Regions from separate parts of the Geothermobacter ehrlichii genome, predicted to be linked through region 2. Evidence: riboswitches for the same ligand, from Rfam matches in the RefSeq annotation. Region 2 holds a riboswitch; each other region holds the start of a gene.
What was found. Region 2 has a riboswitch for cobalamin ahead of EDC39_RS04560 (sirohydrochlorin cobaltochelatase). Riboswitches for the same ligand answer to the same signal wherever they lie in the genome.

Region 1 (2,252 bases), on a different contig from region 2:
CTATCCCCCGGCCGACTGGCCGGAGATCGCCTTTGCCGGGCGGTCCAATGTCGGCAAGAGCAGCCTGATCAACAGCCTGCTCGGCCGGCGCAAGCTGGTGCGCACCTCGCGTACGCCGGGGCGAACCCAGCTGCTCAACTTCTTTCTCGTCAACAGGGCCTTCTGTCTGGTCGATCTGCCCGGCTACGGCTTCGCCCGAGTGCCGGCGGCGGTCAGGCGGCAGTGGGGCCCGATGGTGCGCATCTACCTGGAGACCCGTCCCACCCTGCGCGGCGTCGTCTGGCTGCTCGACTGCCGCCGGGTGCCCAATGAAGAGGATCTGCAGCTGCTCGACTGGCTGGAGGAGCTGCAGGTGCCGACCATTCCGGTCATCACCAAGATCGACAAGGTCAAGCGCAGCCAGCGGGTACGCCAGCTGAAACCGATTCTGGCCGCCACCGGCCTGCCTGCCGACGCCTTCAGCGTCTTTTCCGCCCTGAGCGGCGAAGGCCGACAGGAGGTGTGGGAGAGGATTGAGGAAGCCCTGGGGCTGGTCGGAGAGACGGACGCATGAACGGTTATCAGTGGCTCGGGCTGCTCGGCGGCCTGCTGGTCGCTTTCGGCTTCGTTCCCCAGATCGTCAAGGTACTCCGGACCCGTTCCAGTCACGATCTGTCGCTGGTGATGCTGCTGGTCATCTTTGTCGGCGGTCTGTTCTACACCACCTATGCCTTTCTGGTTGGCGACCCGGTCTTCATCACCATCAATCTGCTCGCAACCGGCAATACCCTGCTGCTGCTGATCCTCAAGCTGATCTATCGCTGAGCCGATTCCGTTGACACCGGAGAAAGGCCTCTGCTAAAAGGGAGAGCGACAGAAGTCCAGGTGTCCGCCGCGGCTCGCCCGGCGGAAGAATAGGGAAGAGGGTGAAAATCCCTCGCTGCCCCGCAACTGTGAACGGCGACGAAGATCGCGGAAGCCACTGCCGGTCGATGGTGGGAAGGCGCGATCGGAGGATGACCCGTAAGCCAGGAGACCTGCCTGGACATTGACCGAGACTGGATCTTTCGCGGGAAGGGTCCGGGCGCGTCCCCTTCTTGACGAAGGAACCGACCCCGGACCAGGCTGGTTCGGGGTTTTTTCGTGGACGGACGCCCGACAGGACTGCTGCAGGTCTACACCGGCGACGGCAAGGGCAAGACCAGCGCCGCCATCGGCCTGCTGGCGCGCTTTCTCGGGCACGGCCGCCGCTGCCTGCTGGTGCGTTTTCTCAAGCCCGAACAGCCGGAGTCGGGAGAGCTGCGCTTTTTTCGCGATTGCTCCGGGCTCGAGATCCTGAATGCCGGTCTCGGCGTCGTCGGCCGGCGGGTCGACCCGGAGCGGATGCGTGCCAATGTGACGACCGTTTTCCGACAGGCCGCAGAAAGGCTGGCGACGGGCCGGTTCGACCTGGCGGTTTTCGATGAAATCAACAACTGTCTGGCCCGCGGCTATCTGACCGAGGAGGAGCTGCTCGCGTTTCTGCAGCAGCGGCCGGCGCATCTCGAGGTGGTCTGCACCGGCCGCAATGCGCCCCCCTTTCTGCTTGCCCGGGCCGACCTGGTGACATCCATGGAAAAGATCCGACATCCGTTCGACCGGGGCATCGCCGCCCGGGCGGGGATCGAGTACTGATGGCCCCCCTGGTTTTCGTAACCGGCGGCGCCCGTTCGGGCAAGAGCACCTTCGCCCGCCGTCGCTGCGAAGAGCATGGTGCGCCGCTGCTTTACGTGGCCACCGCCACCATCGAAGACGACGAGATGGCCTGCCGGGTCGAACGTCACCGGCAGGAGCGCGGTGACGCCTGGCGGACCCTGGAGGAGCCGCTCGAGCTGGCCCGGCGGCTGCCGCCTGCCGTTGGCGACGCCAGGGCGGTGCTGATCGACTGCCTGACCCTCTGGCTGAGCAACCAGTTTTTCGCCTGTCGTGAACAGGCGCCGCCGGTGCTGGCCCGGACGGAAGAACTGCTCGAAGTTCTGCTGGCGTTGCCGGTGCCGGTCTATCTGGTCAGCAACGAGGTCGGCAGCGGCATTGTGCCGGACAACCGGTTGGCGCGGCTGTTTCGTGACTTGGCCGGCGAGGTCAACCAGATGTTCGCCGCCCGCGCGCATCAGGCCTGGCTGCTGGCCAGCGGCCTGCCGCTGCGGCTGAAATAGACTGTTCAGGGAGAGAACCGCATGCAACCTATCGATCTTGCCCGTGCCCTCGACCTCATCCTCCCCGTCGATCCGGCC
Region 2 (2,252 bases):
CGGCAGCTTCCACTTTCCCGAGATTCATGCCGCCCTGGTCCGGCAGGACGGATCGGCCGCCCTCAGTCTGCTCGGCTGGGCCATGCTGCTGACCGCCATCGGCTTCAAGGTTTCGCTGGTGCCCTTCCACCTCTGGACACCGGATGTCTACCAGGGCGCGCCGGCACCGGTCACCGCCCTGCTCTCCACCGGGTCCAAGGGGGCGGTCTTCGCCGCTCTGGTCGGGCTGCTGTTCGGCATCGGAGACAATCTGGCGTCGCTGATTCCGGTTCTCTGGGCGCTGGCGGCAGCCTCCCTGGTCGTCGGCACCTTCTGCGCCCTGCGCCAGGACAACATCAAGCGCATGCTCGCCTACTCCTCCATCACCCACATGGGCTACACCCTGACGGCGCTACTCGCCTGGGGGGAGACCGGCCGCGAGGCGGTGATCTTCTACCTGGTGGTCTACACTGCCGCCAACATCGGCGCCTTCGGCGTGCTGACCGCCTTCGCCATCCAGGGGGAGGAGCCGCAGAACTACCGGGATCTGCGCGGCCTCGGCTACCACCATCCGCGCCGCAGCAGCGCCCTGGCCTTCTTCCTGCTGTCGCTGGCCGGCATTCCGCCCACCGCCGGCTTCATTGCCAAGTTCAACGTCTTTCACGCCGCGCTGCAGGCGGGTTACACCGGCCTGGCGCTGCTCGGCATTCTCGCTTCGCTGGTTTCGCTCTACTACTACCTGCGGCCGGTCATCGTCATGTTCCTCGCCCGCGAGCGCGACCTCTGTCTCTCTCCCGGCAGTTCCGGCGAGCATGCCGTCGTGGTGGTCTGCCTCTTCCTGGCGCTGCTGCTCGGCATCTATCCGACCCCCCTCTACGCCCTGATCGGCCTGATTCTGCCCTGAGAACCGACACGTCGGGCCGCTGCCCTTCGCAATACGGACTTGTCTTGGCGTCGGCTTCGTGCTACTAAAAGCGAGCCAAAAACAATAACGTTCGCCGGTACCCGCCAGGGTTTAATAGGGAAGAGGGGTGCAAATCCCCCGCGGACCCGCCGCTGTGAGCGAGGACGAAGGGCCGGTTGCCACTGATCTGCAGGATCGGGAAGGCGGCCCGGAGGACGATTCGCGAGCCAGAAGACCTGCCGGAACGAACCGCCCGCAAGCAGCTCCCCGGGACTCTGGGAGCAAAGGGCAACGACAGCGGTGGATTTGAATACGGAAATCCGCACATCCTGTTCGGGATGTGCGGATTTTTTGTTGACGGGTCATCAGACGACCGACTCTCCCAGGGAGGCAATCGATGCAAAAGACCGCGACCATCCGCCATTTCGAACGCACGACCCGTGCGCTCCCCTTTCTGCTGGCGCTGCTCCTGTTGCCGTTCTACACAACTTCGGCCTGGAGCATGACCCGCACCCTGAAGCGGGAACCGGCGATCGTCATCGTCGCCTTCGGCACCACCACCAGGGCCATGGTGACCTACGACGCCTTCGAAAAACAGCTGCGCCGGGAACTGCCGGCCAAATACCAGAAGCTGAAAATCGAGTGGGCCTTTACTTCCGAAATCGTCCGTGAACGGGCGAACAAAAAGTTCAAGGCGCAGGGGATCGACAAACGTTTCCTCAGCCTGCCCCAGGTGCTGGCCAACCTGGAGAACGACGGCTATCGCAAGGTCGCCATCCAGTCCCTGCACATCTTCCCCGGTCAGGAATTCAAAGACATGGAAAGGCAGATCGATGCCTTCCGGCAGATCGGCCTGCGAATCGAATACGGCGGCACCCTGCTGCACGAATGGCCCTGGGTGTTCGAAACGATCGACAGCCTGGAACCCTATTTCCTTCCCCCGGACCAGGGCTGCAACGTGCTCGTGGCCCATGGCACCCCGGAGACCTTTCCCGGCTCCAACGCCACCTACCTCGGTCTGGACCGCTACCTGAGCGAAAAATACGACAATGTTTTCGTCGGCGGCGTGGACGGCATCCTGACCCGGGAACAGGCCCTGGCCAGGGCCAGGGCCTGCAAGGTGAAGCGCGTGCGGCTGGTACCGTTCATGTATGTCGCCGGCGATCACATCATGAACGACATCATGGGCACCAAGCCCGATGACAAGGGTGTTCCCTCCTGGGCCATGGAGCTGGAACAGGCCGGCATCGAGGTCGACAGCCTGACCGTGGAATACGAAGGGAAAACCTACTTCCGGGGCCTCGGCTTCTATGAGAAAATCAACCGGAATTACATTCGCCAGCTGCAGGAAAGCCTGAAACGGCTGGAG
Region 3 (2,252 bases), on a different contig from region 2:
GGTCAAACTGAAGAGCGCCGCGGCCCGGGGGCTCCATTCGTTGCGAAAATCGGAGTGGGCGTCGTAGCGCAGCCCCAGCAGCAGCTTGACCCATGTGGCCGCCTGGAGCTCGTATTGACCGAACAGGGACCAGCGGTCCTCCTGTTGCCTGCCGCTGGCGGTGGAATCGAGCCGGTCACGATAGACGTCGCCGCCGACCAGCAGGCTGCCAGGACCGCCGTTCCAGCCTGCCGTCAGCTCGCTGCCGTAGGTTTCGACGATGTGGGTGTCGTCGACCGGCGTCCAGGCTCCCGGGTCCTGGTAATCGTTGCGTCGCCGCTCGTAACTGCCGCGAACAGTGAGTTCAATCGGACCGGCCGGACCGCTCAGGCTCAGGTCGGCCAGGGTGTTCTTGTCCTGCTGGCGTGCCCGGGGACTGGGCCAGGAGGTGGAGCCCGGCACCCCGTTCTCCTTGTCCAGGTGGAAGGCGGACAGCCGCAGATCATAGCCGCCACCCAGCTCAAAACCGAGCATGCCGTTCAGGTTGCCCTGCTCCAGGTCGGAATTGGTCCGGTAGCCCCGGGAGCGGTCCAGACCGGCGGCCAGCCGATAGCGCACGCCCTCTTTTCTGGCCGAGGTCGACAGGCTGATACTGCGGCTGTCGAAGCGGCCCTCGCTCCAGCTCAGGCTGGTCTGCGGCTCGCTCTCCGGCTCGCGGGTGAAGATCTGGATGACCCCGCCCAGGGCACTGGTGCCGTAGAGGGCCGAGGCGGGGCCGCGCAGCACCTCGATCCGCTCGATCTCGTCCAGCGCCACCGGCAGGTTGCTCAGGTTGAACTGGCCGCTTTGCGGCGAATTGAGCCGGATGCCGTCAAGCAGCACCAGCACCTGAGCGCCTTCCGAGCCGCGGATGCTGGGGGTGGCGATGGCGCCGGCCGGTCCGCTGCTGGTGATCTGCAGACCGACGGCGTCGCGCAGCACCTCGTCCAGGCGGGTGGCGCCGGTGGCGGCGATCTGGTCGGCAGTGATCACCGTCACCGAGGCCGCCAGCTGCGACTTCGGCTGGGCACTGCGGGTGGCGGTGACCACCACCGGGTCCAGTACCACGGCGAAGCCGGCTGCCGGTACGGCGACCCACGCCATCAATCCGAGAACAAGGGCGAGCCCACGTCGTTTCATCTCTTGCCTCCTTCTGCACGGGTTGTCCCCGAAAACGGCAGCAGGCATCAAGAGGCGCCAAAACGACAGAAGCCCGCGCCTCCCTGCGGAGTGCGCGGGCTTCTCGTTTTCGAAGGACCGCTTTGCCCACCCTCCCGTTCCCGAGGAGGTTGTCGTGGGGGCGTCCATACCGGCAGGTCTTCTGGCTCGCGAATCATCCTCCGGGCCGCCTTCCCGATCCGGTACGGATCAGTGGCCTTTGGCCCTTCGTCCTCGCTCACAGCGGCGGGTCCGCGGGGGATTTGCACCCCACTTCCCTCCCCGGCCCGACCGGGGTCGGTCCGGGGGCCCTCGCGGGCACCGGTGGACAGCTATGCACAATGTCGGCAAAGCAATACGGTGACCGGGGACATGCTGTCAAGAAAAAAGGCGCCCGGCCCGCTCAGAGAATCCGCTTGCCGAACAGCGAGGCGGTCAGGGAGACCGCCAGCCGGGCGGTACGGTTGCGGTCATCGAGAATGGGATTGATCTCGACAATGTCGAGGGCGGCCAGGCGGCCGGTATCGGCGATCATCTCCATCACCAGCTGCGCCTCGCGGTAACTGAGGCCGCCGGGCACCGGCGTGCCGACCCCCGGCGCCTCGCGGGGATCGATGGCGTCGACATCGAGACTGACATGCAGCCGGTCATAGCCGGCCAGCCGGTCCAGCGCCTCGCACATGACCTGTCCCATGCCCCGCTCGTCGATATCGCGCATGGTCAGGGCACAGATGCCGCTGGCGCGGAGGCGCTCCCTTTCCGCCGGATCGAGGTCGCGGACACCGAGCAACACCACATCCTCGGCGCGCAGCCTCTTCCGCGAACCGCCGATGCCGACCAGCTCCGGATCCCCCTCGCCGAGCAGCGCCGCCAGGGGCATGCCATGCACGTTGCCGGACAGTGACGAAGCCGGCGTGTTGAAATCGCCGTGGGCGTCGATCCAGAGCAGCCCGACCCGACCGGCGTCGCTCGAACCGGCCACCGACCCCATGGCGAGGGAATGGTCGCCGCCGAGCACCACCGGCATCCGGCCATCCTTCCGGGCCTGCAGGCAGGTGCGGTAGAGCATGTCGCAG

Region 1: it holds a riboswitch for cobalamin, as region 2 does, so the genes downstream of both, EDC39_RS07890 (cob(I)yrinic acid a,c-diamide adenosyltransferase) here and EDC39_RS04560 (sirohydrochlorin cobaltochelatase) in region 2, are expected to answer to the same signal.
Region 3: it holds a riboswitch for cobalamin, as region 2 does, so the genes downstream of both, EDC39_RS10535 (TonB-dependent receptor plug domain-containing protein) here and EDC39_RS04560 (sirohydrochlorin cobaltochelatase) in region 2, are expected to answer to the same signal.

The regions. Positions count from the first base shown of each region.
Region 1 covers NZ_VNIB01000006.1:59,913-62,164, reverse strand. Annotated here, with positions in the region: gene yihA (ribosome biogenesis GTP-binding protein YihA/YsxC) at 1-553, shown strand, start outside; gene EDC39_RS07895 (SemiSWEET family sugar transporter) at 550-804, shown strand; cobalamin riboswitch at 846-1,038, shown strand; gene EDC39_RS07890 (cob(I)yrinic acid a,c-diamide adenosyltransferase) at 1,123-1,653, shown strand; gene cobU (bifunctional adenosylcobinamide kinase/adenosylcobinamide-phosphate guanylyltransferase) at 1,653-2,174, shown strand; gene cobT (nicotinate-nucleotide--dimethylbenzimidazole phosphoribosyltransferase) at 2,196-2,252, shown strand, end outside.
Region 2 covers NZ_VNIB01000003.1:118,111-120,362, reverse strand. Annotated here, with positions in the region: gene EDC39_RS04565 (NADH-quinone oxidoreductase subunit N) at 1-883, shown strand, start outside; cobalamin riboswitch at 964-1,141, shown strand; gene EDC39_RS04560 (sirohydrochlorin cobaltochelatase) at 1,281-2,252, shown strand, end outside.
Region 3 covers NZ_VNIB01000009.1:107,779-110,030, reverse strand. Annotated here, with positions in the region: gene EDC39_RS10535 (TonB-dependent receptor plug domain-containing protein) at 1-1,158, opposite strand, end outside; cobalamin riboswitch at 1,313-1,515, opposite strand; gene rocF (arginase) at 1,580-2,252, opposite strand, start outside.